3 regions of the Roseovarius sp. THAF9 genome follow, and region 3 is predicted to be linked to each of the others. Evidence: riboswitches for the same ligand, from Rfam matches in the RefSeq annotation. Region 3 holds a riboswitch; each other region holds the start of a gene.
What was found. Region 3 has a riboswitch for cobalamin ahead of FIU86_RS11590 (hypothetical protein). Riboswitches for the same ligand answer to the same signal wherever they lie in the genome.
Positions count from the first base shown of each region.

Region 1: it holds a riboswitch for cobalamin, as region 3 does, so the genes downstream of both, FIU86_RS02795 (CbtB-domain containing protein) here and FIU86_RS11590 (hypothetical protein) in region 3, are expected to answer to the same signal.
Region 2: it holds a riboswitch for cobalamin, as region 3 does, so the genes downstream of both, FIU86_RS02740 (DUF1636 domain-containing protein) here and FIU86_RS11590 (hypothetical protein) in region 3, are expected to answer to the same signal.

Region 1 is NZ_CP045404.1:557,578-567,827, forward strand. Features, by position in the region: gene FIU86_RS02785 (adenosylcobinamide-GDP ribazoletransferase) at 1-629, shown strand, start outside; gene bluB (5,6-dimethylbenzimidazole synthase) at 648-1,322, opposite strand; cobalamin riboswitch at 1,586-1,792, shown strand; gene FIU86_RS02795 (CbtB-domain containing protein) at 1,828-2,004, shown strand; gene FIU86_RS02800 (CbtA family protein) at 2,008-2,709, shown strand; gene FIU86_RS02805 (hypothetical protein) at 2,782-3,279, shown strand; gene FIU86_RS02810 (DUF1636 family protein) at 3,263-3,643, opposite strand; gene FIU86_RS02815 (hypothetical protein) at 3,982-4,203, shown strand; one part of gene FIU86_RS02820 (IS3 family transposase) at 4,962-5,977, opposite strand; one part of gene FIU86_RS02820 (IS3 family transposase) at 5,977-6,313, opposite strand; gene FIU86_RS02825 (bifunctional diguanylate cyclase/phosphodiesterase) at 7,275-9,023, opposite strand; partial or broken gene FIU86_RS02830 (IS3 family transposase) at 9,108-9,287, shown strand; one part of gene FIU86_RS02835 (IS3 family transposase) at 9,373-9,709, shown strand; one part of gene FIU86_RS02835 (IS3 family transposase) at 9,709-10,250, shown strand, end outside.
Region 2 is NZ_CP045404.1:542,687-552,936, forward strand. Features, by position in the region: gene cobJ (precorrin-3B C(17)-methyltransferase) at 1-319, opposite strand, end outside; gene FIU86_RS02715 (precorrin-2 C(20)-methyltransferase) at 316-1,047, opposite strand; gene FIU86_RS02720 (precorrin-8X methylmutase) at 1,044-1,673, opposite strand; gene FIU86_RS02725 (cobalamin biosynthesis protein CobG) at 1,673-2,803, opposite strand; gene cobN (cobaltochelatase subunit CobN) at 2,800-6,075, opposite strand; gene cobW (cobalamin biosynthesis protein CobW) at 6,079-7,131, opposite strand; gene FIU86_RS02740 (DUF1636 domain-containing protein) at 7,128-7,505, opposite strand; cobalamin riboswitch at 7,582-7,782, opposite strand; gene cobO (cob(I)yrinic acid a,c-diamide adenosyltransferase) at 7,816-8,439, shown strand; gene FIU86_RS02750 (cobyric acid synthase) at 8,504-9,949, shown strand; gene cobD (threonine-phosphate decarboxylase CobD) at 9,952-10,250, opposite strand, start outside.
Region 3 is NZ_CP045404.1:2,321,581-2,331,830, reverse strand. Features, by position in the region: gene FIU86_RS11610 (SLC13 family permease) at 1-587, opposite strand, end outside; gene FIU86_RS11605 (VOC family protein) at 587-985, opposite strand; gene FIU86_RS11600 (YebC/PmpR family DNA-binding transcriptional regulator) at 1,119-1,868, shown strand; gene FIU86_RS11595 (fasciclin domain-containing protein) at 2,015-2,521, opposite strand; cobalamin riboswitch at 2,769-2,958, shown strand; gene FIU86_RS11590 (hypothetical protein) at 3,060-3,332, shown strand; gene FIU86_RS11585 (Mrp/NBP35 family ATP-binding protein) at 3,844-4,908, shown strand; gene FIU86_RS11580 (glycosyl hydrolase family 28-related protein) at 5,140-7,434, shown strand; gene FIU86_RS11575 (hypothetical protein) at 7,460-8,122, opposite strand; gene FIU86_RS11570 (peptidoglycan-binding protein) at 8,181-8,708, opposite strand; gene FIU86_RS11565 (OB-fold nucleic acid binding domain-containing protein) at 8,744-9,139, opposite strand; gene FIU86_RS11560 (2Fe-2S iron-sulfur cluster-binding protein) at 9,268-9,591, shown strand; gene purD (phosphoribosylamine--glycine ligase) at 9,709-10,250, opposite strand, start outside.

The DNA.
Region 1 (10,250 bases), 1.8 Mb from region 3:
TGGCCGCGCGGTGGGCATTCGTCCCGGTGGGGACGCTTGTCGGCGCGCTGACGTGGTTGGTCTTCTGCCTCACGGATGCGGTCGGCGCGTCTGAGCAGATTTCGGCCCTCCTGGCGTTGGGCGCCATGGCGCTGGTTACCGGCGCGCTGCATTTTGACGGGCTGGCGGATTTCGCCGACGGGCATGGTGGCGGGCGCGACAAGGCCCACGCCCTGGAGATCATGCGCGACAGCCGCATCGGCAGCTACGGCGTGGTTGCGGTGGGGTTGGTTTCGGCTTTGTGGGCGGTGTCGGTGGCCGAAGCCAACGCTGGCTTTTGCGCGTTCGTTGGCGCGGCCATGCTGAGCCGCGCAGCCATGGTGGCGGTGCAGGAGAGCCTGGCCCCGGCCCGCGCCGATGGCTTGGGGCATGAGGCGGCGGGCCGGAGCAAGGCCGCGCGCGGGGTTCTTGCGGTCGTGACGGTCGTGGCGCTGGCGGTTTCACCCTGGGCGCTGGTGGTTTGCGCGCTGGCGACCGGTGCCATCTGGTGGCTGGCGTGGCGCAAGATCGGCGGGCAGACCGGCGACGTCCTGGGGGCTGTGCAACTGGTCGCGGAAACCGCCATCTGGGTCGCTTTTGCGTGTCTTTGAGGCCCTTGGGCCGCACCGTCAGTCCTGCCAGCCCTCGTGCATGATGAGGTCATCGAGCGATATCCGCTGCCGCCACCCCTTGGCCGCCAGTTCAGGTTGGTCGTAAAGCTGATCGACATATCCCACGCAGAGGTAGGCCACCAGCTCGACATGCTCTGGGATGCCGAGCAGGGCGGCGATTTCGCGGTGATCGAAAATGCTGACCCATCCCACGCCGATCCCCTCGGCGCGGGCCGCAAGCCAAAGGTTTTGCACGGCGCAGACGGTCGAATAAAGATCCATGTCACGGTTATGCGTGCGGCCGAGGACCACCTTGCCGCCGCGGGTGCGGTCGCAGGTGACCACGATATTGAGCGGCGCCTTGGTGATTCCCTCAAGCTTCAGCGACCGGTAGGTCGACTGCCGGTCTTCGGGGAACATGGCGGCGGCTTCCTCGTTTGCGAGACTGAAGATGCGCTGCACCTGGGCTCGGCGCTTGGGATCGCGCAGCAGCAGGAAGTTCCACGGCTGCATGAAGCCGACTGACGGCGCGGCATGTGCCGCCTCGAGCACCCGACGCAGCGCATCCTCGTCGATCGGGTCAGGCAGAAACTCGTTCCGCACGTCGCGGCGCGCGTCGATGATGTCATAGAGGCTCTGCCTTTCGTGCGAGGAAAAGACGCGTGCCGGGGTTGGCCTGGGTTGATCCGCCATAAGGGGCCTCTGCGATAGATGCGGCGAGTTTCGAGCGACCCTTTCGGAGGGCGATATCCTGTGAAAAGCGTCGGCAAGCGGCCTGGTTTTTGCTTCCGGCGCGGCAGTTGTTATTTCTATGTCAGAGTGAGACGGGATTTTGCAAGCACGACGCAGATTGCGTGCCCGGGCCGGGCAGGAACTCTCGCGGTTACATTCGGTCGCTGGTTTCGAGATTCGCCTGTCGTTATGGGTTATATTGTTGACAGGTCGCAATGCTTGCTAGACTAACGGGGATGATCGGTTCCATTTCCGCACGGGATGGAGAACAGGGAACGCGGTGCGCCTGAAAACATTTGGCAATTCCGTGGCTGTCCCCGCAACTGTAGGCGGCGAATCAGGCTGAATACGTCACTGGAGCAATCCGGGAAGGCCAGCCAGACGATGAAGACCCGCAAGCCAGGAGACCTGCTGATCGCGACTGAAACCACAGGGCCTTCGGGTGTGAAGGCAAAGAGGTAGTACTATGACTGCAAAGACTGCAACCGCTGCACAGACAACATCGGCTTCTGGGCTGGTTTCGGTGATCGCCATCGCCGCTCTGGGTCTTGGTGTGATCTTCGTGGCAGGCCACGTTCAGGCCGCGGCGCTGCACGACGCGGCGCATGACGTGCGTCACGCCACCGGCTTCCCCTGCCACTGACCGATGTTCACGCGTCTGCTGACCAGCGCCTTGTTCGCTGGCGCTGCCGCAGGGTTGATTGTCGCCCTGTTGCAGCTCTTTTTCGTGCAGCCGGTCCTTCTTCATGCCGAGCTTTATGAAAGCGGGGAGCTGGTGCATTTCGGGACCGACTCGACGGTTTCGGCGACGCCGGAGCTGCCTGGCTTCGATGCCGTGCGCGACGGTCTGAGTATCATCTTCACGATGCTGATCTATTCCGGCTACGCCATGATTCTGGTGGCGCTGATGTCGCTGGCCGAGACCCGTGGTGCGGCAATCAACGCGCGCACGGGCTTGATCTGGGGTGTTGCGGGGTTTGTCGCGGTGCACCTCGCGCCCGGCTTGACCCTCGCGCCGGAAGTTCCGGGCGTGGCTGCGGCCGATGTCTACGAGCGCCAGGTGTGGTGGTTCGCAACCGTACTGGCGGCCGCGATTGCCATGTGGCTGATCGCCTTCGCCCGGAACTGGGCCGGCTGGGGGGCCGCCGTAGTGCTCTTGCTTGCGCCGCATGTTATCGGTGCACCGGAACCCGAGGTCTTTACCGGACCTGTGCCGACCGAGATCGGTGCCTTGTTCGCGTCGCGCGCGCTTGGGATAGGATTGGCGGCATGGGTCATGCTGGGGTCCTTCGCGGGCTTTTTCTGGTCGCGCGAGAGCGAAACGACTGGGCAGCCTCAGACCGCCTGAGACTGCTACACCCTTGTCGGGCGCGTGTGGTGCGCGCCCGCCTTCTTTTCAAACCTGACGCCGGGCCCGCCCATGGACCGTTCCATTCCTATGCTTTTGATCGGCCTCGTTTTCGGCGGGGGCATCGGGTTTGCCGTCGCAGCGGCCAACGGTGTCTCCCTCGACGGGCATGAGCATAGCGACCCGGCTCATCATGGCGGTCACGAGCAGCATGCCGGGGACGGTATGCACGATCATGGTGACATGTTGTCGGTTCCGGCAGGCACCGATGCGCCAGAGCTGGAGATAGAGGTGACGCCCGATCCTTCAGCCGGCTGGAACCTGCACATCATGACCAAGAACTTCCGGTTCTCGCCGGAAAACGCGAGCCGCGACCATGTTCCGGGCGAAGGACATGCCCATGTCTACGTTAACGGCGTCAAGTTGGCCCGTGTGTATGGTCCCTGGGTGCACCTGGACACCCTGCCCGAAGGCGAGGTGGAGCTAAAGGTGGCATTGAACAGCAACGATCACCGTCCATTGGCCGTGGGCGACGCTCCGGTCGCGCAGACCGTCACGTTTGGCAACTGAGCGCTGGAACACGCCCCACCAGACAGAACCGAAGCCGACCGCAGGGTTGCGCATCCTCGATCCAGCCGTTTCGCGAGGCGAGGTAGGCGCGCAAGGTTGCAACGATATCTTCTGCATCCGCGATTGGGTCCACTCCGTTGAAGAAGTAAGTGGCCCGACCTGGGCCCTGGATGGCCATCGAAACCGGGCGGGCGCATCCGTTCATGCACCCGCGTTCGACGATATGCACCGTGTCTTCCAGTTCTGCTGTGTCCAAAGCCTGGTAAAGTGTCCCAAGGTTCAAAGGGCCGCAGTTCTGACAGAAATGAATTGTGGCGGAAGGGTTCATGCGGTGTCTCGCGATGCGTCGGCAGTGTGAGTGCATACAGATCAAGGCGGTCGCGTCAATTCAGGCGAAAATCGGAAATTCGCCCATCAACACCTCAAGAACTTGTTCATATGAGAATAAACGAGACATCGAAGGACACAAGCGCGCGACCTATCACTGGCTAAAGTGCCAAAACTCGTATGTTTCTGTCACCGGCAATAATCACCGGCTTCGCCAAAGGTTGTCACTGTGTCATTGCGACGTCGCGGCTCAGAACATTGCGACAAAGTCGTTCGTAAGGTGCAAACAACTCGTGCCAATGCCCGAAGTTGTCCGAATCGATGACGCGTGCAATACTTATAGTTGTATAAAAGTTCATTTTAGGAGATTTCGCGATGGCTGATTCACTTAAAGGCCTGTCTGCCAAAGACATTGTAAAAGTAAGCAAGTTGGCCGCAGCGCCGACTTCGTCTGACGAGTTCTCTGAGGTTTTCGCCGAAGACCCGACCTTGGCATTGGCGACGAAAGGCATCGAACTTAGCCCTGGCGAAGCTGACAAGATCAAAGCAAGCCTTGGAAAGCTTGGTGGAAGCCCCGGAACAGTCGCATCCACCTAGATTGGCGTAACGGTGAAGAAAAAGTTCTAGCGTGCTAGATCAGACTGCGCCCGGCTCGACACGGCACTATACACCGAGTGAATGCGCCAAGCTGGCAGTGTCCGAAAGTGGGTGCGAGAACAAAGACATTGTTTTGGTAGTACCGCCTTTTGCCAGCCCTGACTGGCCTTCTTTGGGCGTGCATCTCTTGGCGGCAATAGCGGAGCAGAAAGGCTTCACTACGAGCATTCTCTATGGCAACCTCTCCTTCGCACGTCTAGTGGGGCCCCAACTTTATCGATCGCTTTGTGTCACCAAGACTGGCGATCTGGTTGGAGAACGTATCTTCCGCCGTGCATATTCTCGCACCCGAGACATCCCAGGCGAACTCCCCTTTACATGGGAGGACTTGAATGACGGTAACCCACCAGCGTTTGATTCCGTTCAACTGTTGGCATCAGAATGGGCTGTGGAATTAGCGGCAGCGCTAGCAAGAACTAAACCCTGTCCGTCTTCAGAGTTTTTCGGACAAGTCGTTTGTTTTGGTAACGGAGGCTCTGGTTCGGTTTCTGTTTGAGTTTAGGCGACCGCGGCTTTGTGCTGCAACCGGCGCTTTCGGATTGTCTGTTTCTTGATCTCCTCTCTCATTTTCAGGATCGTCCGACCCCGACCGTGGTAGACGTCAGCCGGCGTCAGGTTATCCAGTGTCCGTCTTCAGAGTTTTTCGGACAAGTCGTTTGTTTTGGTAACGGAGGCTCTGGTTCGGTTTCTGTTTGAGTTTAGGCGACCGCGGCTTTGTGCTGCAACCGGCGCTTTCGGATTGTCTGTTTCTTGATCTCCTCTCTCATTTTCAGGATCGTCCGACCCCGACCGTGGTAGACGTCAGCCGGCGTCAGGTTATCCAGGCTCTCGTGGTATCGCCGAGTGTTGTAGTATCCGACGAAGTCGCCGATCTGGCGTTCAAGATCCCCCGGCAGATAGTAGTTCTCCAGCAGAACCCGGTTCTTCATGGTCTGGTGCCAGCGTTCGATCTTGCCCTGGGTCTGTGGGTGGTGCGGCGCTCCGCGGACGTGATCCATACCTTTGGTATCGAGGTAGTCGGCCAGGTCGGCCGCAACGTAGGACGAGCCGTTGTCGCTGAGCAGCCGGGGCTTGTGAACGACTGTCGCATGAGCACAGCCCGAGGCCTCCAGCGCCAGATCCAGCGTGTCCGTCACATCCACGGCCTTCATTGTCGTGCAGAGCTTCCACGCGATGATGTAGCGGCTGTAATCGTCGAGGATCGTGCTGAGATAGAACCAGCCCCAACCGATGACCTTGAGATAGGTGAAGTCGGTTTGCCAGAGTTCGTTGGGCCGAGTTGTCTTGTCCCGGAACTCATCGGCGGCACGGATCACCACATGGGCCGGAGCCGTGATCAGGTCCTGGGCCTTGAGAATGCGGTATGCCGAGGACTCAGATACAAAATACCGTTTCTCATCGGTGTATTTGACCGCCAATTCCCGTGGCGTCAGATCCTCATGATCCAGCGCGAACTCAACGAAGGCGTCGCGGATCTCGTCCGGGATGCGGTTCCACACCGCCCGAGGCCGCGGGGACGTGTCACGCAAAGCGTCAACGCCGCCATCGGCCCACCGCGCATACCACTGGTAATAGGTGCTGCTGGGAATGCCGAGCATGGTCAGGGTCCGCCTGACCGGCAAATGCGAGGCTTCGACTGTCCGAATGATCTCGAGCTTCTCCGAGGCTGGGTATCTCATGCGTCGTCCTCCCCATCCCCGAACGTGCTTTTTTTGAGCAGCCTGTTCTCCAGTGTCAGCTCCGCGACCACTTCTTTCAGCGCGGCTGCCTCAGAGCGCAGTTCCTTGACCTCGGGAGCTGTCGCCTGACGGGCTGTGTCACCCGCCAGCCGGTTCTTCCCAGCCTCAAGAAACTCCTTCGACCAGCTGTAATAAAGGCTCTCAGCGATCCCTTCACGACGGCACAGGGCCGCTATGCTTTCTTCGCCCCGCATCCCGGCAAGCACGATGCGGATCTTCTCCTCCGCCGAGTAGTGCTTGCGGGTCTTACGCTTGATACCCCTAACAAGCTTGTCAGCAGCATCCTTGGATGTTCCGGATCTCTTGTTCATCTTCGCTCCATTATGGCTTCGATGAACCAGAAATCCTCCGTTCCTCAAACACCTAAATCTGTCCGGTAGGTGCTGACGTTAGACAGGCCCTATGACGATACTTCGTTTCGAAATGGCGAAATGGCCACGAGCAACGCTTCTAAAAAATTTATCTAATTTTAACTGTTATCAAGTTATTAGACTAAAGGTTCTGCTATCGGAGGATGTAAAGTTGAAGAACGTTTGGATCGTAGAAGTGCTCAAAGACGTGCAAATGTTTGCAGATATGAATAACCTCCAGATAACTTCGTCATCCGTTCGTGACATCCTTCCGAAAATCCTGAACGAGTTGGCGCAACCCAAGGCTACCGGTAAAGACTTGATCCGATAGTGGTAAAATTCCGCAATTGAACAAATCATTACCATTGCAAATTCATAGCAGGTTGAGGTCTGCGGCCTTGGACCTGGGCCCCCGGATCACGCTAACCTGTGTAGATCCGGTCAGGGTTTGTTCATCTTTTGCCCGCTGGTGATCCGTCCACGCGTCGAGGCTGGTAGGCGGGCTGTGGTCATCGTATTCGTTGTGCCATGCCTCAATTATGCCACACGCGAGGGCAGCAGAGGAGAATAGATGATGTAGATGTACTCCTTGCGTATCTACCCATTCAAGCTTTCGAGCAGGCTTTTTTTCAACGGCTTGCATGCAGCGATTTACTGGTGATTGGCATTACTACCTTTCTGCTATTCGAGCATAGCGTTTGAAGTTAGTTGGCTGTCAATGTTTGAAACCATCAGACAAGGTTACTCACCAGACTCGGAGATCCGATCGAGATCGCGGGTGACACCCGCACTGCAGATGTGAGTACCAATTACTTTGGCTTAGATCTGTCCGCAGCATCAGGTCAATACGAATTGAGCATCCCAAGAGCCAAACAATTACGAGTATGGTGTTAGTTATGCATCGAGAGATATTTGCTTTCGGCTAGCAAGCTACGTCTCGTGTGTAGGGAAGATGTTCTAATATCTCCTCCGGTGGAAATGGTCTGTTAAAAAAGTAGCCTTGCAAGGCGCTTGCTCCCAGTTTTCTTAGCAGATTTGCTTGTTCGTGTGTTTCGACGCCTTCCGCCGTTGTTTCGACGCCAAGACCGTTAGCCATTTCGATAATTGCACGAAGTACCAGCTGCTGGTCTGGATCCTTTATGGTGGGGGCCACGAGTTCTCGATCTATTTTTATAGCGTCCGGGCGAAGACGTGTTAACGCAACAAGCGAAGCACGACCTGTTCCGAAGTCGTCTATCTCAATTCTGATGTTGCGCCCCCGCAACCAGTCAATCATCCACTGATCGTGGTCGGTTAATTTGTCGATTAGAATGGTCTCAACAAACTCAAGCGCGAGTTGGGCTCGCATCTCTGGCAGCTGCAAGATCGTATCTGCAAGCTTTGGATCGCGAAGCCGCGAACAGCTTACATTGACGGCGAGTTTTGAGGCGTGAATCCCCGCATTTTCCCACTCGACGACATGTTGAACTGCCTTTTGCAATATCACCGCGTCAATGTCTGCTACCTTAGATATCTCCGTTGCTATTTCGATAAAACACTCGGGCCCGATAAGCCCACGTGTGGGGTGATTCCAACGCGCAAGGGCTTCAAGTCCTATCACCGTTCCTTGAAGTGGATCGTGTTGAGTTTGAAAAAATGGAATGAACTCATCGCGTTCGAGGCCGCGCACAATCTCGTCAGCGATAGTCTTACGCTGACGGGCTTGCTCCCGAAGTTCTTCGCTGAACACTTGAGCTTTATTGCTCCCAGGTTTTTTCGCTCGATACAGTGCCATGTCTGCCTCTGCGAACAACTGATCGGGGCTTCGTACCCTAAGAGCCGAACTTGCAATCCCGATCGAGAGGCCAAATCGCAGTTCACGACCATCATAAAGAAAAGGCAGGCGCGACCATTCGAGCACTGAATCGACGAAGCTATCGATCTCGTGCCATTGCGCGTCACGCAGTATTACGACAAATTCGTCGCCGCCGGAGCGGCCGATAGCAGCATTCTGTGGCGCAAGCCGGGACAACTCTTTAGCGGTTTGGCGCAGAACTGTATCACCGGCCGCATGGCCGGCAGTGTCATTGATGGATTTGAATTCGTCGAGGTCCATAACTAGGACGTGTAGGACGGCGTTTTCGTCCAGCAAAGCTTGGCGGAGTGCGACATGTATACCTCTCCGATTTAATAAGCTTGTTAATTCATCACGGCTGGCTTGGTGTTCCATGTGCTCGAGATGGCGCGAAATTACTGCGGCAATTGTGACGCCGAGTGCGCAATTCAGGCTTCCAAGGCCAGCGTGGTTCCAAAAATGAATCCAAGAGTATGTCTCAGCTGGCCATACCAGAGACGGCACGGTAAAGCTCAGTAATCCGTGGTGAACAAGAGCAATTACTAAGGTGGTGACGACCGAGCGCCAGCACGCGTAGGCAACTACCAAACCACTATTTATGAAATAGAACATATGCACCTCAAGCATGTATTGCCCTTGGTGCAGATCGGCGATCACGTAGAGTGCCATCATCCAAGTTGTGTTTATCGCGACAGTGAGCGTGATCCTGGTTTTTAACGCGTGACGATTGGTACGCCATTGCAAAATCGCCCAAAGTCCGATTGCTAGCATCGGGACGGAAACACTCAAGACGGAGACATCAAGCAGTGCAGCGAGAGTTATGACGCTCAATGTCATGTCTAACGTCAGCACCTACCGGACAGATTTAGGTGTTTGAGGAACGGAGGATTTCTGGTTCATCGAAGCCATAATGGAGCGAAGATGAACAAGAGATCCGGAACATCCAAGGATGCTGCTGACAAGCTTGTTAGGGGTATCAAGCGTAAGACCCGCAAGCACTACTCGGCGGAGGAGAAGATCCGCATCGTGCTTGCCGGGATGCGGGGCGAAGAAAGCATAGCGGCCCTGTGCCGTCGTGAAGGGATCGCTGAGAGCCTTTATTGTCTAACGTCAGCACCTACCGGACAGATTTAGGTGTTTGAGGAACGGAGGATTTCTGGTTCATCGAAGCCATAATGGAGCGAAGATGAACAAGAGATCCGGAACATCCAAGGATGCTGCTGACAAGCTTGTTAGGGGTATCAAGCGTAAGACCCGCAAGCACTACTCGGCGGAGGAGAAGATCCGCATCGTGCTTGCCGGGATGCGGGGCGAAGAAAGCATAGCGGCCCTGTGCCGTCGTGAAGGGATCGCTGAGAGCCTTTATTACAGCTGGTCGAAGGAGTTTCTTGAGGCTGGGAAGAACCGGCTGGCGGGTGACACAGCCCGTCAGGCGACAGCTCCCGAGGTCAAGGAACTGCGCTCTGAGGCAGCCGCGCTGAAAGAAGTGGTCGCGGAGCTGACACTGGAGAACAGGCTGCTCAAAAAAAGCACGTTCGGGGATGGGGAGGACGACGCATGAGATACCCAGCCTCGGAGAAGCTCGAGATCATTCGGACAGTCGAAGCCTCGCATTTGCCGGTCAGGCGGACCCTGACCATGCTCGGCATTCCCAGCAGCACCTATTACCAGTGGTATGCGCGGTGGGCCGATGGCGGCGTTGACGCTTTGCGTGACACGTCCCCGCGGCCTCGGGCGGTGTGGAACCGCATCCCGGACGAGATCCGCGACGCCTTCGTTGAGTTCGCGCTGGATCATGAGGATCTGACGCCACGGGAATTGGCGGTCAAATACACCGATGAGAAACGGTATTTTGTATCTGAGTCCTCGGCATACCGCATTCTCAAGGCCCAGGACCTGATCACGGCTCCGGCCCATGTGGTGATCCGTGCCGCCGATGAGTTCCGGGACAAGACAACTCGGCCCAACGAACTCTGGCAAACCGACTTCACCTATCTCAAGGTCATCGGTTGGGGCTGGTTCTATCTCAGCACGATCCTCGACGATTACAGCCGCTACATCATC
Region 2 (10,250 bases), 1.8 Mb from region 3:
CGAGCTCGCGCCAGTCGGGCGGCCCCGCCTCGACCGCCTCGAACACTGCCGAGGCCATTGCGAAGACGCCCGGATCGCCCGAGGACACCACCACCACGCGCTTGCCCGCGCCGGCCATGTCCAGCGCGTGGCGGGCGCGGTCCAGCTCGACACGGTTGTCGGATGGGTGCAGCGTCAGCCCCGGACGCTCGGCCACGCGGGCGACGTAGGGAATGTAGCCGACCACATCGGTGGCCTGCGCAAGTGCTGCGGTGACCTCGGGCGTCACAAGGTCGTCCGCGCCGGGGCCGAGGCCTGCTATGACGACGCTGCCCGTCATGGACGCCGACCCTGCCCGTGTACGATGATGATCGAGAAATAGGGCGTGATCTTGTCCTCGGCCTCGGACAGGCGTTGCACCGTCTGGTTGGGCATTGAGGCGTATTCCACGAGCCAGGCCGCGTCGTACCGGCCCGCCTGGCGCAGCGCACGGCGGATTTTTTCGATGTTGCGGCCGATCTTCATGATCACCAGAGCGTCGGCCCGCTTCATGTGTTCGACCAGCGTGTCCTCGGGCAGGGTGCCCATCAGGGTCGAAAGCACGTCGTCGCCCCAGGTGATGGGGGCGTCCGTGGCTGTCCACGCGGCAGACATGCCGGTTATGGCGGGTACAACCTGCACCGGGCAGTCGTCGCTCAGGCGTGAATGCAGGTGCATGAAGGAGCCGTAGAAGAAGGGGTCGCCCTCGCAGACGATCACCACATCCTCGCCCGTGTCGGACAGGGCGCGCAGCCGGTCGGTGCAAGTCTGGTAGAATGCCGACAGCATTTCGTTGTATCGCGGATCGGTCAGCGGAATTTCGGTGGTGACCGGGTATTCCATCGCGATTTCGGCCACGTCGTCGCGCAACAACCCTTCGACGATGCGCCGGGCCTGGCCTTGCCGGCCCGCCTTGCGGAAAAACGCGACATGCCGCGCCCCGCGCAGCAGGCGATCGGCCTTGACCGACAGAAGCTCGGGGTCGCCGGGGCCGAGCCCCACGCCCCAGATCGTGCCCGGCGTACTCATTCCGCGCGGCTCGCGATGGCGTTGATGGCGGCCACGGTGATGGCGCTGCCGCCCAGACGGCCCTCGACGATGCAGCAGGGCACAGGCTGATCGGCCCAGAGCGCATCCTTTGATTCGCGCGCGCCGACGAAGCCGACGGGGCAGCCGATGATCGCCGCCGGGCGCGGGCAGTCCGGATCTTCGAGCATGTTGAGAAGATGAAAGAGAGCGGTGGGCGCGTTGCCGATGGCGACCAGCGCCCCGGCCAGTTTCGGGCGCCACAGTTCCAGCGCGGCGGCGGAGCGCGTGTTGCCCATCTCGCGCGCACGCTCGACGATACCCTCGGAGTGCAGCGTGCAGAGCACCTCGTTGTCGGCGGGCAGGCGGCTGCGCGTGACCCCTTCGGACACCATGCGCGCATCGCAGAAGATCGGCGCGCCATTTTCAAGCGCGGCGCGGGCGGTGCGGGCAAATCCGGGGGAGAAGCGCACATGCTTTTCCAGCCCGACCATTCCGGCGGCGTGGATCATGCGGACGGCGATGGGCTCTTCATCCGGGTCGAACCGCGACAGCGCGGCTTCGGCCCGGATGGTGGCGAAGCTTTCGCGGTAGATGGCCGCGCCGTCCTTTTCGTATTCATATGGCATCAAAGGGTCTCGTTCAGGTCTTCAGGGCCGAGGCCCCGTGCGCAGGGTATGTCCCACGGTGTTCCGCTGCGGACAAGGTCGAAACGTCCGTCGCGTCCTATCAGGGTTGTGTCTGCGGCGCGGGGAAGGGCGCAGCCTTTGGCGCAACCGGAGACGTGCAAGGTGCCGGAAACCCGGGGGGCGAGATCGCGGGCGATATCCATCGTGGCCACACTCGCCTGTGGGCAGAAGGGCGCGCCCGGGCAGGCGTGGGCGGACATGAGCGGATTGCCGGGATCGGTGACGAATGACGTGTCACCGGGGATGCCGTCCACCAGCAGAAACAGGCGGTTCAGCATCAGGCGGATATGTGACGCACCGCTGGTTTTTAGAAGGGTCTGTAGGTCAGTGGCGGCCAACTTGCCGAACGGTGCGCCGAGGATGAACCCATCGGGCACGGGGCCGGGGACTCTTGGGGCGGATTGCGTGCGCGGTTCTGCGACAGTCCAATCTTGTGGAAGCGGGTGCTTGGCGAGGTGCCGCGCCATGCGGCCCGCCGCATGGCCGCCGGTCTCGGCGAACCATTGAGCCAGGTCCAGAAGGGCGGATGTGGCCGATGCCTCTGTCACGGGGCGGGCCTTCGGGGCGCCGTCGGCGCGCAGGAGCAGCGCGCCGGAGGCGTCCAGTTCGAACCGGAAATCCGCGGAACCGTCGCCGAGGCAGGCGTCGGGACCGGTGTCGACGGCAAAGCCCATCTTCTCGGGCAGGTCGGGCAGGTCCGGAAGGGTGGCGAGAACCCGGTCGTAGAGCCGCTGGGTCAACCCGCCCGCGTCGCGCCGGCCCGGCACGAGGATATTGCGATGTCCCTCGATGGCGGGGTCGGCATCTATCAGTCCAAGCGCGTCGAGCGCGGCAAGAAGGGCGGGGTGGTCGGTCTCGGCCACGCCGCGCAATTGCAGGTTGGCCCGCGAGGTCAGGTCGATCACGCCGTTGCCGTAACGCTGCGACAGATCGCACAAGGCCAGCGCTTGTATCGCGGTCAGTTCGGCCCGGAAGGGTCGCACGCGGACCACGAGCCCGTCGCCCGACTTCATCGGGCGGTGCGCCCCGGGGCACCAGCCCTTGACGACAGGGGGCGCGGCGCTGTTCATGCGCTGTCCTCCAGCCCGGCCAGGATCGCGTTGCGGCGGGTTCGCCAGAGGCCGGCATCGAGCAAGGCGCGGAACCGGTCCTGCATGGCGGCATACGCTTCGGGGTTGGCCTCTCGCAGAAAAGCGTCGGTGTCGGGGTCGCCCAGTGTCGCATCGTGGTACGCGTCAAATAGATGCGGGCCGACGACCTGCGCGAGATGGGCGAAGGCGGCCATGTGATCGAGCGTGGCGGCGATTTCGGCGGCGCCTCGGAAGCCGTGGCGTTTCATACCCGCGATCCAGCCGGGGTTGGTGGCGCGGGCATGGACGACGCGGGCGATTTCCTCGGGCAGGGTGCGGGTGCGGGGACGCGCGGGATCGGTGGTGTCGAGATGATAGAGCGCGGCCCGCCCGCCGGTCACCGATTGCGCGGCGGCGAACCCGGCCTCGTGCGTGGCATAGTCGGCGGCGAGCAGAAGGTCGGTTTCGGGCAGGTCCTGAAGGTGGACGAAGCTGTCGGCATTCTCGACCCTGGCGCGGATGCCGGCGTCGTCGCGCGTGGCCTCGTCGCCGTCGAGCGCCCAGGCGGAGGCGGAGAGCCAAGCCTCGCCCGCCTGGGTTCGGGCCTCTGCGGTGTAGATTTCGGGGGCGGCGCCCATGCCGAGGCCGAAACTGCCGGGGGCGGGGCCGTAGACGCGCGCGCCCGAGGCGTGACCGGCATAGGGGTTCCAGTCGGGGGCTTCGTCGCGCTGTTCCAGCGCACGCACTGCTTGCGAGAAAAGGCCCGAGAGGGTCGGAAACACGTCTCGGAAAAGTCCCGAGACGCGCAGGGTGACGTCGATGCGGGGGCGGTCCAGTTCGGCGATGGGCAATACTTCCAGCCCCGACACCCGTTCCGAGCCCTTGTCCCAGACCGGCCTGACGCCCAGCAGATGCAGGGCCATGACAAATTCTTCACCCGCCGTACGCATTGTGGCCGAGCCCCAAAGATCGACGATCAGGCCGCGGGGCCAGTCGCCTTCTTCCTGCAGATGACGCCGGATCAGTTCCTCGGCCAGCTTGACGCCCTGGGCGTATGCGGCCCGCGTGGGAACAGAGCGGGGATCGGTGGTGAAGAGGTTGCGCCCGGTGGGCAGCACGTCATCGCGGCCGCGATAGGGCGAGCCGGAGGGGCCTGCCGCGATGCGCCGACCGTCGAGCGCGTCGAGGAGAGACTGCCGCTCGGCCGTCGCGCTGTGTTGCATCGGTTTGGCGTCGGTGTCCGGTCGGCCCCAAATGTGCAGGCCGTCGCCGAACATGCTTTCCTTGATGTCGCAGACAAAGCGGTCGATGCGGGTGATCGCTTCGGCCGTCGAGGTGGCGCGGTCGAGACCCAGGTCGTCTTCGACACCGAGGGCCTGCGCCTCGGCACGGATATCGGCCTGCAGGCGGTCGCGGCGCCGGGGGTCGAGCCCGTCGGCGGTTGAAAATTCGTCGAGCAGCGATTCCAGCGTCGACAGGCGGTCGGGGGCTGCGCTGGCCAGCATCGGCGGGGGCACGTGGCCCAGCGTCACGGCGCCGATGCGGCGCTTGGCCTGAGCGGCCTCGCCGGGGTCGTTGACGATGAAAGGATAGATGACGGGAAGCGCGCCGGTCAGCGCCTCGGGCCAGCAGGCGGGCGACAGTGCGACGGCCTTGCCCGGCAGCCATTCAAGCGTGCCATGCGCGCCGATGTGAAGGAGCGCGTCGGTTTGGGTCTGGAGCCAGAGGTAGAAGGCGACATAGGCGTGGCGGGGCACGCGGGAAAGGTCGTGGTAGTCGTCGTCGCGGGTCTTGAGCGTCCCACGTTCTGGTTGCAGCGCGACGGTGGCGTTGCCGAGGCGCAGGGCGGCAAACCGGAATTCCCCGTCCTCGGCATCGGCATCATCTTGGGGTCGTCCCCACGCCAGGTAGAGGTCCTCGCGCAGAGTGGAAGGGAGCCGCGCCAACAGCGTCTTGTAGTCCGCAAGCGACAGGCGCATGTCGCGCGCCAGCAGGCGGTCCTCAAGTTCTGCCGGTGTCGCGTCCAGCGTGTAGCCCGCGTCGCGCAGGTCCGACAGGATGGCACGGGCCGAGGCGGGGGCGTCGAGACCCACGGCGTGCCCCATCTGCCAGTCCTTGCCCGGATAGGTCGAGAGGATGATCGCCGGGCGACGCGACGCGACTGGCTTGGCGGCGAGGTCGAGCCAGCCTTGAACCCGTGCCGCCAGTGCTGCGGTCAGCTCCGGCTCTGCCCGATGCGCGAAGCGGGAAAACTCCAGATCGGGATCGCGCACGCCGGGCTCCTTGAAAGAGACCGTTCCGCCGGTCAGGCGACCGTCGACCTCGGGCAGAACGACATGCATTGCAAGGTCGGCGGGCGAAAGGCCGCGCTCGGAGCCGTCCCAGGCGTCGCGGGTGGAGGTGGCCAGCGCGGCCTGAAAGACCGGGACGTTGCCGGCGTCGAGTGGTGACGTGCCGTCGTCGCCCTTGCCGGAAAAGGCGGTGGCGTTGACGATGGCGTGGGGGCCGTAGGCCTGCACCTGCCGGCGCAACCAGCCCGCCGCCTCAGGGGCCTTGAGCGATGGGGTGAAGAGTGCGCGAACATGGTGGCCCCGCGCCTGAAAGGCGCGCATCAGCGCCTCGATCGGGGCAAGGTCTGCGGCCACCACGTAGGAGCGGTAGAAGACGATCAGGATGCGTGTCTGCGTGACGGGCAGGTCGGAGAGCGGGCAGCAGGCACCGTGCTCGGGCGTCCAGGCGCCGACCATGGGCAGCACCTTGGCCCCGCGCACCGGCGCGGCATAGAGGCCGGCGGCGAGCGCCAGCTGCTGAAGCGCGGCCTGGGCCGCGATGCTGCCGCCGTTGTCGCAAAGCTCAGCAAGGCGCCGCAGGGTCGATACGGGCAGGGTGGAATAGGCGTCAAGCCGGGGGTCGGGCCGGCCGTCGGCGGGCAGGACAGCAAGCGCGATGCCTTTTTCCTGCGCCAACGCCAGGACCTGTTGAAGCCCGTATTCCCAGTAGGGCACCCCGCCGATCAGCCGGATCAGGATACCCTTGGCGCCGGTCAGCGTCTGTTCGACATAGGTGTCGACCGACAGCGGGTGGCGCAGGGCGGTGAGATTGGCCAAGCGCAGGCCGGGCAGGCCGTCGCGCCGCCGATGCCAGCCTTCCGCGAAGGCGCCAAGGTCACTGTCGGAAAAAGACAGCACCACCAGGTCCGCCGGGCTTTGGCCCAGGTCGGTCGGGGTGTCGGTTTCTTCCAGACCGTGGCTTTCGCGGAAGACGACGTGCATCGGTTACTCGGCGGCCTCGGCCGGAGCCAGCACGGCGCGGATTGCGTCGACATTCACGTCGTCATGCTCGGCGATGACGACGAGACGCCCGCGGCGGGCCTCGTCCGGTTTCCACGGGCGGTCGTATTGATGGCGCACGCGCGCGCCCACGGCTTGCGCCAAAAGGCGCATCGGCTTGCCGGCGACGCTGGCATAGCCCTTGACGCGCAGGATGTTCTGGTTGTTGGCCATATCTTCGATGCGGCTGACCAGATCGGAAGGATCAGCCAGTTCGGGGATTTCGACAACGATGGATTCGAAATCGTCATGCTCGTGGTCGTCGTGATCGTCGTGGTGGCTGGGGCGGGCGTCCATGTCATTCTCGGCGGCGGCTTCCAGCCCAAGGATCACGCGGGGATCGACGACGCCCTCGGCGACCTCGACCACGGGCAGGGGGCGGGGGGCTTCGGCGGCGATCACCTCTTTCGCCCGCGCCACGCCGTCGGGGCCGGCAAGATCGGGCTTGGTCAGCAGGATGATGTCGGCGCAGGAGATCTGGTCCTCGAACACTTCCGAGAGCGGGGTTTCATGGTCGATGCTGTCATCCGCCAGGCGCTGGGCGTCAACCCTGGCCACATCGGGGGCAAACCGGCCCGCCGCGACGGCCTCGGCATCGGCGAGCGCGATGACGCCGTCGACGGTGATCTTCGAGCGGATATCGGGCCAGTCGAACGCCTTGAGCAGAGGTTTGGGCAGGGCGAGGCCACTGGTTTCGATCAGGATGTGATCGGGGCGCGGGTCGAGCGCCATCAATGCCTCGATCGTCGGGATGAAATCGTCGGCCACGGTACAGCAGATGCAACCATTGGCCAGTTCCATGATGTTTTCCGCCGGGCAATCGGGGATGGCGCAGCTTTTCAGGATGTCGCCATCGACGCCGACATCGCCGAATTCGTTGACCACCACAGCCAGACGGCGGCCGCCGGGGTTCTGCATCAGGTGGCGCACCAGCGTCGTCTTGCCGGAGCCCAGAAAGCCCGTGATGACAGTGACGGGAAGTTTTGCAAGATCGGTCATTGGTCAGCCTTTGCAGTCAGGGGTGGGATGCGCGCAACGCAGTTGCGCTTGAAGTGTTCGGGGCGCTGGCGCCATGGGATCAGCCCGTCCTCGGTCTGTTGATAGAGGACCGCGCCTTCAAGCAGCATGTCGGGATGCGACGTTTCGTCGAGATTTCCGTACAAATAGGTCCAGCGTTCGCCGCCGCGCATGGCGGCGGTGCAGCCGGAGTCGCAATTTTGCAGGCATTCGACGGGAGTCACGGTGACGCCATCGGGCAGCGCACGCGCCGTGACCTCCTCATAGAGGCGCTGGCCGGGACGGCGCTCGTCCTCGGGGATTTCCTGCCCCTTGCGGCACTTGATGCAGATCAGCAGCTCGATGGGCGTGCTCATGTGTCCTCCACTATCGGGGGTGCGCACGGGGGTGGCGGGTGGCCACCCATCCGAGCCCGGCACACCCCGTCCGGTCCGTCTTTTCCTTCTTGTTGGCAGGTCTCCCGGCTTGCGGTTTCGGGCCCATCGGCCCACGGTTTCCGGCCTTCCCGGCATTGCGCCAGTGGCGGTGGAAACCTTCCCGGTTCACGGTCGCGGGGGCGGCTGTGCCTGGCGCGATGCGCTGCACATTCCCTTTTCACCTGTTTACACAGGCACCAACACGGTGCGACATGCTGTGAAAACCCACCTTGTGTCAAGGAGACGTCCCATGTCCGACCCGTCCGAAGCGGAAAAGACTGCCCGCCACAACGAGAAGATGAAGAAGATAAAGGCCGCGCGCGACCGCATGATGGAGGACAAGACCGAGGAGAAAGGCCTGATCATGGTCCATACCGGACCGGGCAAAGGCAAATCGTCCTCGGGGTTCGGGATGATTCTGCGCTGTATCGCGCACGGGATGCCCTGCGCAGTGGTGCAGTTTATCAAGGGCAACTGGGTGACCGGCGAGGCCGAGATGCTGCGCAACCGGTTCGCGGAAGAATGCCGGTTCTTCATTTCGGGTGAAGGGTTTACCTGGGAGACGCAGGACCGGGAGCGCGACATCGCCGCCGCGCAGAACGGCTGGAACATCGCGAAAGAGCAGATTCGCGACCCTGAGATGAAGTTCGTGCTGCTGGACGAGATCAACATCGCGCTGCGCTATGACTATATCGACATCGACGAGGTCGTGGATTTCCTGTTGCACGAAAAACCTGCGATGACGCATGTGTGCCTGACGGGGCGCAACGCGAAACCCGAACTGATCGAGGCCGCCGACCTTGTAACCGAGATGAGCCTGGTGAAGCATCCGTTCCGGGACGGGATCAAGGCCCAGAAGGGTGTCGAGTTCTGATGTGCCGTGTCCTTGTCGTCGGGACGAAGCGCCCGGCGATGATACCGGGTGAAAGGAGCCGTCCATGCCCGCGATAATGATCCAGGGCACGGGATCGAACGTTGGCAAGTCGATGCTGGTGGCGGGCCTGTGCCGGGCAGCGCGGCAGCGGGGCTTGAGCGTGGCCCCGTTCAAGCCGCAGAACATGTCGAACAATGCCGCGGTGACGGCGAACGGTGGCGAAATTGGCCGTGCGCAGGCGTTGCAGGCGATGGCCTGCGGGGTGGCGCTGCACACCGATATGAACCCGGTTCTGCTGAAGCCGGAAACGGATGTTGGCGCCCAGGTGATCGTGCAGGGCAAGCGTCTGACCACGGCCAAGGCGTCGGAGTATTCCGGGCTGAAGCCGACGCTTCTGGCAGCGGTGCAGGACAGTTTTGCCCGTTTGCGGGCCCGGCATGACCTTGTGATCGTCGAGGGCGCAGGCTCGCCGGCCGAGATCAACCTGCGCAAGGGCGACATTGCGAACATGGGCTTTGCCGCGGCAGCGGATGTGCCAGTGGTTCTGTGTGGCGATATCGACCGCGGCGGCGTCATCGCGCAGATCATAGGCACGCAGGCGGTCCTGCCAGAGGCGGATGCGGCGCGTATCGGTGGCTTTCTCATCAACAAGTTCCGCGGTGATCCGGCGCTGTTCGAAGATGGATACCGGGAGATCGAGGCGCGCACCGGCTGGCGCGGCTATGGCGTGGCGCCGTGGTTTCCCGAGGCGTGGCGGTTGCCGGCGGAGGACGCGCTGGACATCGCCGACAGCCCGGTTCAGGGCGCGTTTCACATCGTCTGCCTGCAATTGTCGCGGATCGCGAATTTCGATGATCTCGACCCGTTGACGCAGGAGTCGGGCGTGCGGGTCACGATGCTGCAACAGGGGCAGGTGCTGCCAGTGGATGCGGATCTGGTTATCATTCCCGGTTCGAAATCGACGCGCGGCGACCTCGACTTCCTGCGCCGGCAGGGATGGGACATCGACCTTTTGGCGCATCACCGTCGCGGCGGCAGGGTGCTGGGCATTTGCGGCGGCTACCAGATGCTGGGGCGAACTGTCTCGGACCCGGCGGGGATCGAGGGGCCGCCGGGGGATACGCCGGGGCTTGGACTGCTGGACATCGAAACGGTCATGGGGGGCGACAAGAGCCTGGCCCAGGTCGAAGCGCACCACGTGGGACTGGACCTGCCGTTTGCCGGGTACGAGATCCATATCGGTCGCAGCGACGGCCCGGACCGCGCGCGGCCCTTCGCCCGGGTGGCTGGCGTGGCCGAGGGGGCGGTGTCTGCCGATGGTCGCGTGGCGGGCAGCTATCTGCACGGGATGTTCGGGGATGACAGGTTCCGTGCGGCCTGGCTTGCATCGAACGGGGCCGACGCCTCGGATCTGGGATACCGGGCGACGGTGGAGCGCACGCTGGATGCCCTGGCTGCACATCTTGAGGCGCATCTGGATGTCGGGGGCCTTTTGGCGCTCGCCAGATGAAATCAGGCGGCGCCGATCGCTTCTTCCAGTTGCTGCCAGCGGGTCTGTGGTGGCAAGCCGAGGCGTAGCCAGCGGTCCGAATAGGGGAAGATGCGGGACCACACCCTGTTGATCGCAAGGGATTCTTGTGCCCTGTGGGCCTCGGCCACGTCGTAGGTGCGGAAGAGCGGGGTGCCCCCGACCAGTGTCCAGCCGGCGTCGGAAGCCAGGGAATCGAGCCGCGCGGCGTCTTGGGTCAGCCTTTCGACCGCGCGCGCCTGCCACTCGTTGTCTGCCAGCGCCGCGCATGCAATCTCGATGG
Region 3 (10,250 bases):
CCGATGAGGGCGACGAAGACAAGACCGGCAAGCGCTGTGACGGCGCCGACGGGGGCAAAGTCGAACATGGAGTAAGGTTGCCCCAAGGCGTCCTCGCGGATGCCAGCGATGATGATGTTGGGGGGCGTTCCGATCAGTGTGACCATGCCGCCGAGAATGGTGGCGAAGGAAAGCGGCATGAGGCTGAGGCCCGGAGAGCGCTTGGCCTTGCGGGCGGTTTGGACATCGACGGGCATAAGCAGGGCCAGTGCCGCGACGTTGTTCATGAAGGCCGAGAGAACGCCGCCGATGCCGCCCATGATGGTGATATGCGCCCCGAGGCTGCGTGAGCTGTCGACCAGCGTGCGGGTGATGAGGAAAACCGCACCGGAGCGCACCAGACCGGCGGAGACAACGAGCACGAGGGCCACGATGATGGTTGCCGGGTGACCGAAGCCGGCAAAGGCCTGATCGGTGGGCACGACACCCAGCACCACGCCCAGCATCAGCGCGCCGAACGCGACGATATCGTAGCGGTAGCGGCCCCAGAGCAGCAGGGCGAAAACGCCCCCGAAGAGCGCGAAGAGGATGATCTGGTCCTGGGTCATCAGTTTCGGCGTTGCCCGGGAATGTCCGTCGCGCGCATGATGCGGGAGCCGAAGAGCAGCAGGCAATTGTCGGGATCCTTGACGTGAAATTCGCGCTGGCCGTAGTCCTGATTGAAGGGCGGGCGGACCCGGGCCTCGGGCATGTCGTCGAGGACCGGCCGCAGTTCGTCGTAGAATGCGTCGATATCGTCCACGTCCAGATAGATCATCTGTTCGCCGATCTCGGCCTCGGGGCTTACTTGCAGCACGCGCAGAGCGTGGCCGTGCCCGGTGCAGTAGGCGTAGCCCAGATCTGGCTGCACGAGGCCGGGCGCAAAGCCGAGACTTTCGAAGAACTCGCAAGAGGCCGCGAGGTCGCGCGTGAAGACGAAGGGCGTGATGTCGACGATACCGGGCATTGGCCTCTCCTTTTTGCTGGGGCCAGCGTAAACGCAACGTGCCCACGCGCAACATGCGATTGCCGGGATTGCACAGGGGCCTACGGGTGATTTATAGAAGCGAGAACTTCTCGCATGTCATTGGAGGCACGTCATGGCCGGCCACTCGAAATGGGCCAATATTCAGCACCGCAAGGGCCGTCAGGATGCCCAGCGGGCCAAGCTGTTCTCGAAGCTGTCCAAGGAGATCACCATCGCCGCCAAGATGGGCGACCCGGATCCAGACAAGAACCCGCGCCTGCGTTTGGCCGTCAAACAGGCCAAGTCGCAGTCGATGCCGAACGACAATATCGATCGGGCGATCAAGAAATCGGTCGCGGGTGATGGTGAGGATTACGAGGAAATCCGCTATGAGGGCTATGGCCCCAACGGCGTGGCGGTGATTGTCGAGGCGATGACCGACAACCGCAACCGTACAGCCAGCACGGTCCGCTCGACCTTTACCAAGCACGGCGGGAATCTGGGCGAGACGGGGTCTGTCGGGTTCATGTTCGAACGCAAGGGGCAGGTCACCTACCCGGCGGATGTGGGCGACGCCGACACGGTGATGATGGCCGCGATCGAGGCCGGCGCCGAGGATGTGGAATCGGGCGAGGACGGGCACGTGATCTGGTGTGCGGATACCGACCTGAACGACGTCAGCACCGTGCTGGAGGCGGAGCTGGGCGAGAGTGACGAGACCAAGCTGGTCTGGCGACCCACGACCACGACTGAGTTGGATTTGGAAGCGATGCAGAAGCTGATGAGGTTGATCGACGCGCTGGAGGATGACGATGACGTGCAGAACGTCACGACGAATTTCGAGGCCAGCGATGAAGTGATGGAGCAGCTGGCGGCGGAGTGAAGCCACGTGCTTGGCCGATTGATGCGGCGTCCCCTAGGGGGCGCCGTTTTTTGCTTTGCTGCGGTTTAGCAATGCGCGATTTAGCGACATACTCTACCTTGATACCGCGGTAACGCTGTACCTTAATACCGCGGTAACGCTGTACCTTAAGGCATCAGCACCTTATCGATCACGTGGATCACGCCGTTGGACGCAATGATATCGGCCTGCGTCACGTTTGCATCGTTGACCCGCACGGCGGCGCCGTATTTGCGCGTGCGGCCGTCGACGGTCACATTGCTGCCTTGCACCGTGCCGACGCTGAGGCGCTCGCCGATCACCTGATCCGAAGTGATGGCCCCCGGTACGACGTGATAGGTCAGGATCGAGGCCAGCTGGTCCTTGTTCTCGGGCAGGAGCAGCGTGTCGACCGTGCCGGCGGGCAGGGCCGCGAAGGCGGCGTCGGAGGGCGCGAAAACGGTGAAGGGGCCGGGGCCCTTGAGTGTATCAACGAGGTCGGCGGCTTGCAGGGCGGCGACCAGCGTGGTGAAGCGCCCATCGTTCGACGCGATGTCGACGATATCGGGCGTGCCCTGGTCCTGCGCACAGCCTGCAAGCAGGCCGGTGGTCAGAAGCAGCGCCGGAGCGCCGGTGAGAAGGAAGCGTCTTTGCATTATAAATTCTCCGTCGTTTCATTCCCGGGGCAGTTGGTACAAGGGCCGGGTGTCTAATAACTCGTGAAAACACTCTGTTTTACGCATCAGACGTGGATCGGTTCACTTTTTTGTCAAAGCTCGCCCATAGACCGGCGGCGCAGTTTCACAGGCACCCCGAGCGGGTCGAGGTGCTGGCCGGATGCAGGTGTCGGCGGCAGGCGGTTCATGGTCGCAATCGCGGGTTGCGTCAGAGGCCGGTTGGCGGCAAGATGAAGGTCCCGAAGGTGCCACGAAAGTCGTGGAGAATTGGGAAGCCGGTGCAAGTCCGGCGCTGCCCCCGCAACGGTAAGGATGGGGGATACCGCAGATGGCCACTGGGGCGTCATGCCCCGGGAAGGCGCGCGTATCCGCACCCCCGCCAAGCCCGGAAACCAGCCCTTGGGGTGAACGTCGAATCGCGGGGGGCGGTGCGGGCGGTGGACCGAAAAGCGGTTCTCGCGCGGCCTTCCTTCGCCCCAGTCCGGCCCGGGGTGTGGCCAGAGGAAGAGCAGAAGATATGAACCTGACACCGATCATGGATGGACTGGAGCGCAGCGGCGCCACCGGCGCAGAGGCTAAGGCCGTGGCACGGCTTGGGTTTCTGGAATGGGTCTTCGCCTATCCGGGGACCGTCACCGCGCACGCGGTGCGTGAGGCGCTGGCCGAGCCAGTGATGCAGAACCCGGGAAGTGCAGCGGCGCGTGCCTTCGTCGATTTCCTGGAAGAGGCGCGGTACGCTGTCCCGATGGCACGCGGCCGGCGCGGGCGGGCGTCCCGGCTTGTGCACTGAGCCCATGGAACTTGGCCCCCTCGTCACATGCGGCGGGACACATCCGGTTCGGGTGTCTGGAAGATGAATGAATGGTGTCACGGAAAAGAAAAAACGGCGACGCCAGGGAGGAGGAGAGGCGCCGCCGTTCTTTACGTCGGGTCCCAGGGAGGAGGAAGGGACCGTTCGTTACAGTTGGACCCGTTCTGAGCCCAGGTCTTGCCGGGACCGCACAAGGGAGGAGAGGCGGTATCCCGAACAGGTGCCAAACGGGAGGAGAAGCACCTGATTGTTTTAGCGAGCGTTTGGCGCGGTGGCCGTTTCGTTCGCTGTTGAGTTAAAGATAGCGATATGCTGCGCGTGCACAATGGGTTTTGCTGCAACGCAGCTATGCAGGAAACGCATAGAAGAATAGTTTATATTTTGCGTGTGATATCATCGATTTGCCGGTTTTTTGTGCGGCGTTGAAACGGGGGTTGTACCCGCTTTCAGAAATGCCACTTTCGACGCCACAGATGCATGGAGACAGGGCATGACGGAAATACTCGACAAAGTGCGCCAGGAACTGGAACGGCTGGAATTACCGGACGGTGGTACCGTGATTTCACGCGACATGGTGCGTGCGATGCGACTCGAAGGCAGCGAAGTGCGATTCGTGTTGGAGGCGCCCAGTGCCGAGATGGCACGTCACATGGAGCCCCTGAGAGCCGCCACCGAGCGCGCGGCGCTGTCGGTCGAGGGAGTGACCTCGGCGCAGGTGGCGCTGACCGCGCAGGCACCCGAGACCCCGGCCCCGTCGTTGAAGGTGGGGCGGCATCCGGAGGGCGGAAACGCGTCGATCCGGCCGGGCGGGGTGAAGTCGATCCTGGCGGTGGCGTCCGGGAAGGGCGGCGTGGGCAAGTCGACCGTGGCGTCGAACCTGGCGGTGGCATTGGCCCAGGCGGGACGGCGCGCGGGCTTGCTAGACGGTGACATCCACGGGCCGAGCCTGCCGCGGATGATGGGCGTGACCGGGCGGGCGAGCAGCCCGGACGGCAAGATCCTGACGCCGCTGGAGGCACATGGCGTCAAGATGATGTCCATCGGCCTGATGATCGAAGAGGACCGCGCCGTTGTCTGGCGGGGGCCGATGCTGATGGGGGCTTTGCAGCAGATGATAAGCCAGGTGGACTGGGGCGAGTTGGACGTGCTGCTGGTCGACCTGCCGCCGGGGACGGGGGACGTGCAACTGACCCTGTGCCAGCGGGCGGCACCCACGGGCGCGCTGGTTGTCTCGACGCCGCAGGATGTGGCGCTTTTGGATGCGCGCAAGGCGATTGACATGTTCAACACGCTGAAGACGCCGGTGCTGGGGCTGATCGAGAACATGTCGATGTTCCATTGCCCGCAATGCGGATACGAGGCGGCGATTTTCGGCCATGGCGGCGTGGCGCAGGAGGCCGAGAGGTTGGAACTGCCGCTGTTGGGAGCGTTGCCGATCGACCTCGACACACGGCTGGGCGGCGATGCCGGGCGGCCCGTGGCGCTGGAGGACGGTGCGGTGTCGGAGGCCTATGCGCGGTTGGCGGACCGGTTGGTGCAGGGCGGGATGGCGTAGGCGCTATTCGACCCTAAAGGAAGCCAAGACGGTGGGTTTTCAGCCACCCTACGCGCTGTTCATATCGCTATTGGCATAGCCGGCAAAGCTCGGGCACCGTCACGGTGTCCTGAGGTACCTTTAACACCCCGTTGATATTTCCCGAATCCCGGGTGCGCACCGGTTCGCGCCCATGGCTGGCAATCACGTGACGGCAGGGGACCGATGCCCCTGGCGCGGAAAGGGAAATTCATGAACAAGGCAATTACCGATGGCATCACCTTTATGCCGCCGGCCTATGCGAACGGGCTGGATGTCTGGTCGAGCGGGAACGGCACGCCCGGGTCCGACACATATGATGGGGCGGCCAACGCCGCCTTCGTGCCCGCCGATCAGGATTTCGGCGGGGCGCTGGAGTTACAGAAAACCCAAAGCGTTCAGAAACTGCGGTACATGGGCGAGACGCCGATCCTGCCGGGCTGCTACCTGCAGATCACCGCGCGGGTGAAGGCAATTGCCGGGAACTTGCCCAACGTACGCATTGCGGCCTGGGCCGGCGGTGCGGGCGGCGCCCATGTCAACGGTCTGGTCGAGACCGGCCCGAGCGTGGCGCTGACGAATTATGGTGAGGTGGTCGAGGTCACGGCTATTGTCGGTAGCGGCGACCGCGGTGGAGTTGACATGGTCTGGGGCACAGAGCCCCTGTACGGTCATTTCGGCATCGACCTGACGGGCCCCAACGGTGGCGTGGTGCGGATCGACGACATCCGGATCGAGGATGTGACCAGTATCTTCCTGCGCGATTTGGTCGGGCTGGTGGACGTACGGGATTACGGCGCGAAAGGCGATGGCAGCACCAATGACCTGCCCGCCTTCGAGGCCGCTGATGCGGCGGCGAGCGGACGGACTGTTCTGGTGCCTGCCGGGACCTATTTTCTCGGCGACAGCCTGACCGTACAAAGCAAGGTCGAGTTCGAGGGCGAGGTCACCATGCCCGTCGACAAGATTTTCGAGCTGGTTAACGATTTCGACTTTTCCAAGTACGTGGACGCCTTCGGTGGCGATACAGAGATGGCGTTCAAAAAGGCCTACCAGGCGCTGCTGAACAACCCGGGTCATGTCGAGCTGGACATAAAAGGCCGCAAGGTGGCCCTGCGCGCGCCGGTGGATATGCAGGCGGCGGTGCCAAACCGGACGGTCTACAAGACGCGGCACGTGATCAAGAACGCGCAGTTCTCGGTCTTTCCGGGACCGAACTGGGACACCGACACCATCACCTCTCAGGCAACCTACAACGCCAACGACAACAAACGCCTGACCAACGTGGCGAACGTGGCCAATATTCAGGTCGGATCGCTGGTCACGGGCAACGGGGTGGGCCGGGAGGTCTATGTTCGTTCCAAAAACATCGGCGCCCAGACCGTGACCTTGAGCCAGCCGCTCTACGATGCGGAAGGCACGCAGAACTACACGTTCAAACGGTTCAAGTACATGTGGGATTTCAGTGGCTTCTCGCAGATCTCGAAATTCGCGGTGTCGAATGTCGAGTTCCAGTGCGGCGGCGATTGCAGTGCCGTGCTGCTGCCGCCCGCGGGCTCGGCCATTCATTTCCGCGACTGTTTCTTCACTCAGCCGCTTGACCGGGGCATCACCAGCCACGGCGAGGGTGACCAGGGCATGATGATCGATCGGTGCCAGTTCTTGTCGCGGGAAAGTCCGCTTCTGGTGCCGAACCGGACGACGATCGGGGTCAACTGCAACGGCAACGACATCAAGATCCGCAATTGCCGGTGCAATTTCTTCAAGCATTTCGCGATTTTGGCGGGGTCGTCCAGCATCATCATAGGCAACCATTGTTTCCAAGGCGACAGCGCCGATCCGGGCCCGCGCAGCGCGATCTTCGTGCTGACGCGAACCAACAATCGCGGCTCTATCACGGGTAATTACATCTGTGACGGGTCGATCGAGTGGACGAACGAGTACGACGAGGCGCCTGATTTCTCGAGCGAATTTTCGTTCAGCGCTTTGTCCATAACCAGCAACGTTTTCCTCAGCCAGAGCACTGCGCCCTCTTTCAACTTCCTGTCCGTAAAACCCTATGGGCCGGGGCATTTCATCACCGGGCTGACGGTGACGGGCAACACGGTGCGCCTGATCGACGGGCCGATCGACCGCTTCGAGGGTATCGACACCAGCTTTGCGACCATGAACTTCGAGCGGTTCCGTAACATCCGCTTCGAGGACAACGCCTATTTCAACGTCAATATCCAGGTGGAAAATCCGTTGGTCGTGCAACACACCGAAGCCAGCGCTCAGAAGACCTGGGTCGTGTCGCCCCATCCCAAGCTGCCGTTCGAGGCCTGGGCGCAGACGGTCGAGTCGATCGTGGCCGAGGGAGCGATCCGCGAAGCCGATGGGACGGCCTATTTCGGGGTGCCTTACTATGACGGAAAGGAAGGCCCGAACAAGGACAGGGTCAACTTGCGCTGGGAAAAGGCGGTCCGCGGGACGGTCACGATGCGCATCAGGATCGACGATCTGATCTGATGCACGGGAGGTGTCGCGCAACGCCTTAGAACTGGTGCCAGAGGCCGAGTTTCAGTTTGAAATCATCTGCCTCTGCCACGCCGGCAACCAAGCCGACCTCGATATGACGGCCGGGTGCAATGCGGCGCACATAAGATGGCGCCAGCTTGGCGTAGGGATCGCTTTGCGTCGGGATGCCCGTTTGTAGTTGCAGGATGATCTTGGCCTCGGGGCTGGGGCTTAGGCCGAAGGTGATGTCGGTCTCCAGCACGCCATCGAAACTGCCAATGATTACCGCCCGGCTGTCGACGCTGACCCATCCGGGTATATCCCCCAGTTCCAGCCCGCGGCCGACGCTGATGCCCGGGCGCAATGCGAAGTCTTCGCGCGTCATGCCGAGGCCGAACTCGGCACTGACGCGCAGTTTGCGGTCCGCGGCACCGACGGGCCAGCGCAAGAACGCAATGGCTTTGGATATGTCGTCTTCGTGACCGCCCGCATCCAGGCCGACGGTCAGGCGCTTCGTCAGACCGTGTTCGGCATAAAGCGAGCCGTAGAACCCGCTGCCATCTGAGATGCCGTTCTCGAGGTCGGTCTCGATGGAATAGCTCAAGAAGGTTTCCCCCTCGACCCGCATCCAGGGACCGGCCAGGGCCGGCGCGACACTGGCGATAAGAAAAAGGGGAATGATAACGCGCTTGAGCCGCATTGCACCTCACGCGTTCAGATTGGTTAAATTTGGTAAACTGTTGGTTAACGAAAGCCGATTATCCCGGGGTGTCCGGCGTGTCGCGGGCGACCGCAATCAATCCAAGCTGACGCGCCCCGGCAATGGACAGGATATCGGAATCAAATCCCTGCGGCTTTTGAAAGCGACGGATGGCGGCGCGGGTGCCCCGATCCAGCTGACCGTTGATCGGCCCGCGATAGAGCCCGCGGGCCTTGAGCGCGCGCTGCACCGAGGTGTTGAATTCCGGCGTCAGTTCAGCGCGGCAGGGGACTTGGAATCGTGTGACGCGCCGTTCCTGTACGATCTTCTGCGCGGTCTCGGTCCGGTAGCTGGCGGGACGCGTGACGGTGCCGTCATCGGCCACCTCGGCGGGGCTGACGAGGATCTGCTCGGTTACGGTTTCCACCACGGCGGGCGAGGTATCTTGTGCCCAGCAGGTGCCGGGGGCCGCACCGGGTGGGGGGGTGTCCAGCCGTTGCACCGCCTTGGTATCCGCGCCGGACATGTCTCCACAGGCGGCTAGCGCCAGAAGGGCGCAGGGGGCTATCACGGTCGGTCGGATCATCTGCTCGTGCCTTTTTCGGCGTGTTTTGCAGCATCTTACGCGGTTTGATCCGCTTGGGGAAGTGTGCTGTCGCCCGCGTCCTCCAACAGGCGATCCAGCAAGTGCGAGATATCTTCGACATCCTCGGCGATGACGTGCACGACGCCTGATTGCCGCTGGATACGGCCGGTGACGCGCAGGAGCCGCCCGGCGATGACAGCGCGGCGGTATTTCTCGTAAAGAGCGCGCCAGACCACGATGTTGACCACGCCGGTCTCGTCCTCGAGCGTGATGAAGATCACGCCCTTGGCCGTGCCGGGGCGCTGGCGCAGGATGACGAGGCCCGCGACGGTGACGCGCGCCCCGTCCGGCGGGTCGCCTATGCGCGCGGCCACCAGCGCGGAAGGCGGGCGTGGCCAGTCATGGGCCGTGCTCTCGGAGAAAACCTTCATAAGAACATAGCTAGAACATCGCGAATTTTGCGCAACTCTTTTCCGCGTGATGTCGCAAATGGGACTGGCATCGGCTACGTGGCACGTCTAGGAACCCTTGAAAGACGAAGCGACGGGAGCCCGAATACATGGCGAAGATCACCTACATCGAACATAACGGCACCAAGCACGAGGTTGAGGTCGCCAACGGCCTGACCGTGATGGAAGGCGCGCGCGACAACAACATCCCCGGCATCGAGGCCGATTGCGGCGGCGCATGCGCCTGTTCGACCTGCCATGTCTATGTGGATCCGGCCTGGGTCGAGAAGCTACCGGCGAAAGACGACATGGAAGAGGACATGCTGGACTTCGCGTTCGAGCCCGATCCCGAGCGCTCGCGCCTGACATGTCAGTTGAAGGTCAGCGATGCGCTGGACGGCCTTGTCGTGCAAATGCCCGAGAAACAGATCTGACCCGCATTTTCCTCTGGCCATAAATATCCCGGGGCTGCGGGGGCTGGCCCCCGCTTGAACCTGCGTACGGGGGCTGGCCCCCGCATCTGTCGGATCGCGCGCAGCGCGGTCCGAAACTCAATCCAGCGCCCGCCACCCGATATCGCGCCGACAGAGCCCGTCGGGCCAGTCGAGTCGATCAATCATGCCATAGGCGCGGTCCGCCGCCTCGCGCAGAGTATCGCCGCGAGCCGTGACGTTCAGCACCCGGCCGCCCGTGGCGGTGATCTTTCCGTCCTTTTCGCCGGTGCCCGCGTGGAACACCATGTGAAAGCTGTCCTCAGGACAGTCGTCCAACCCGTTAATAATGCTGCCTTTCTCGTAGGTGCCGGGGTAGCCCTTTGCGGCCATCACCACCGTCAGGGCATGATCGTCGGCCCAACTGGCCTCGATCTGGTGCAGTCGCTCCTCGGCGGCGGCCTGCATCAGGTCCAGCGCCTGGGCGCCCAAGCGCAGCATCAGGACCTGGCATTCGGGGTCGCCGAAACGCACGTTGTATTCCACCAGTCGCGGCTGGCCATCCTTGATCATCAGCCCTGCATAGAGCACGCCCTGGTAGGGCATCTCGCGCTCGGCCATGACGCGTAGGGTGGGGCGGATGATCTGGTCCAGCGCCTTTT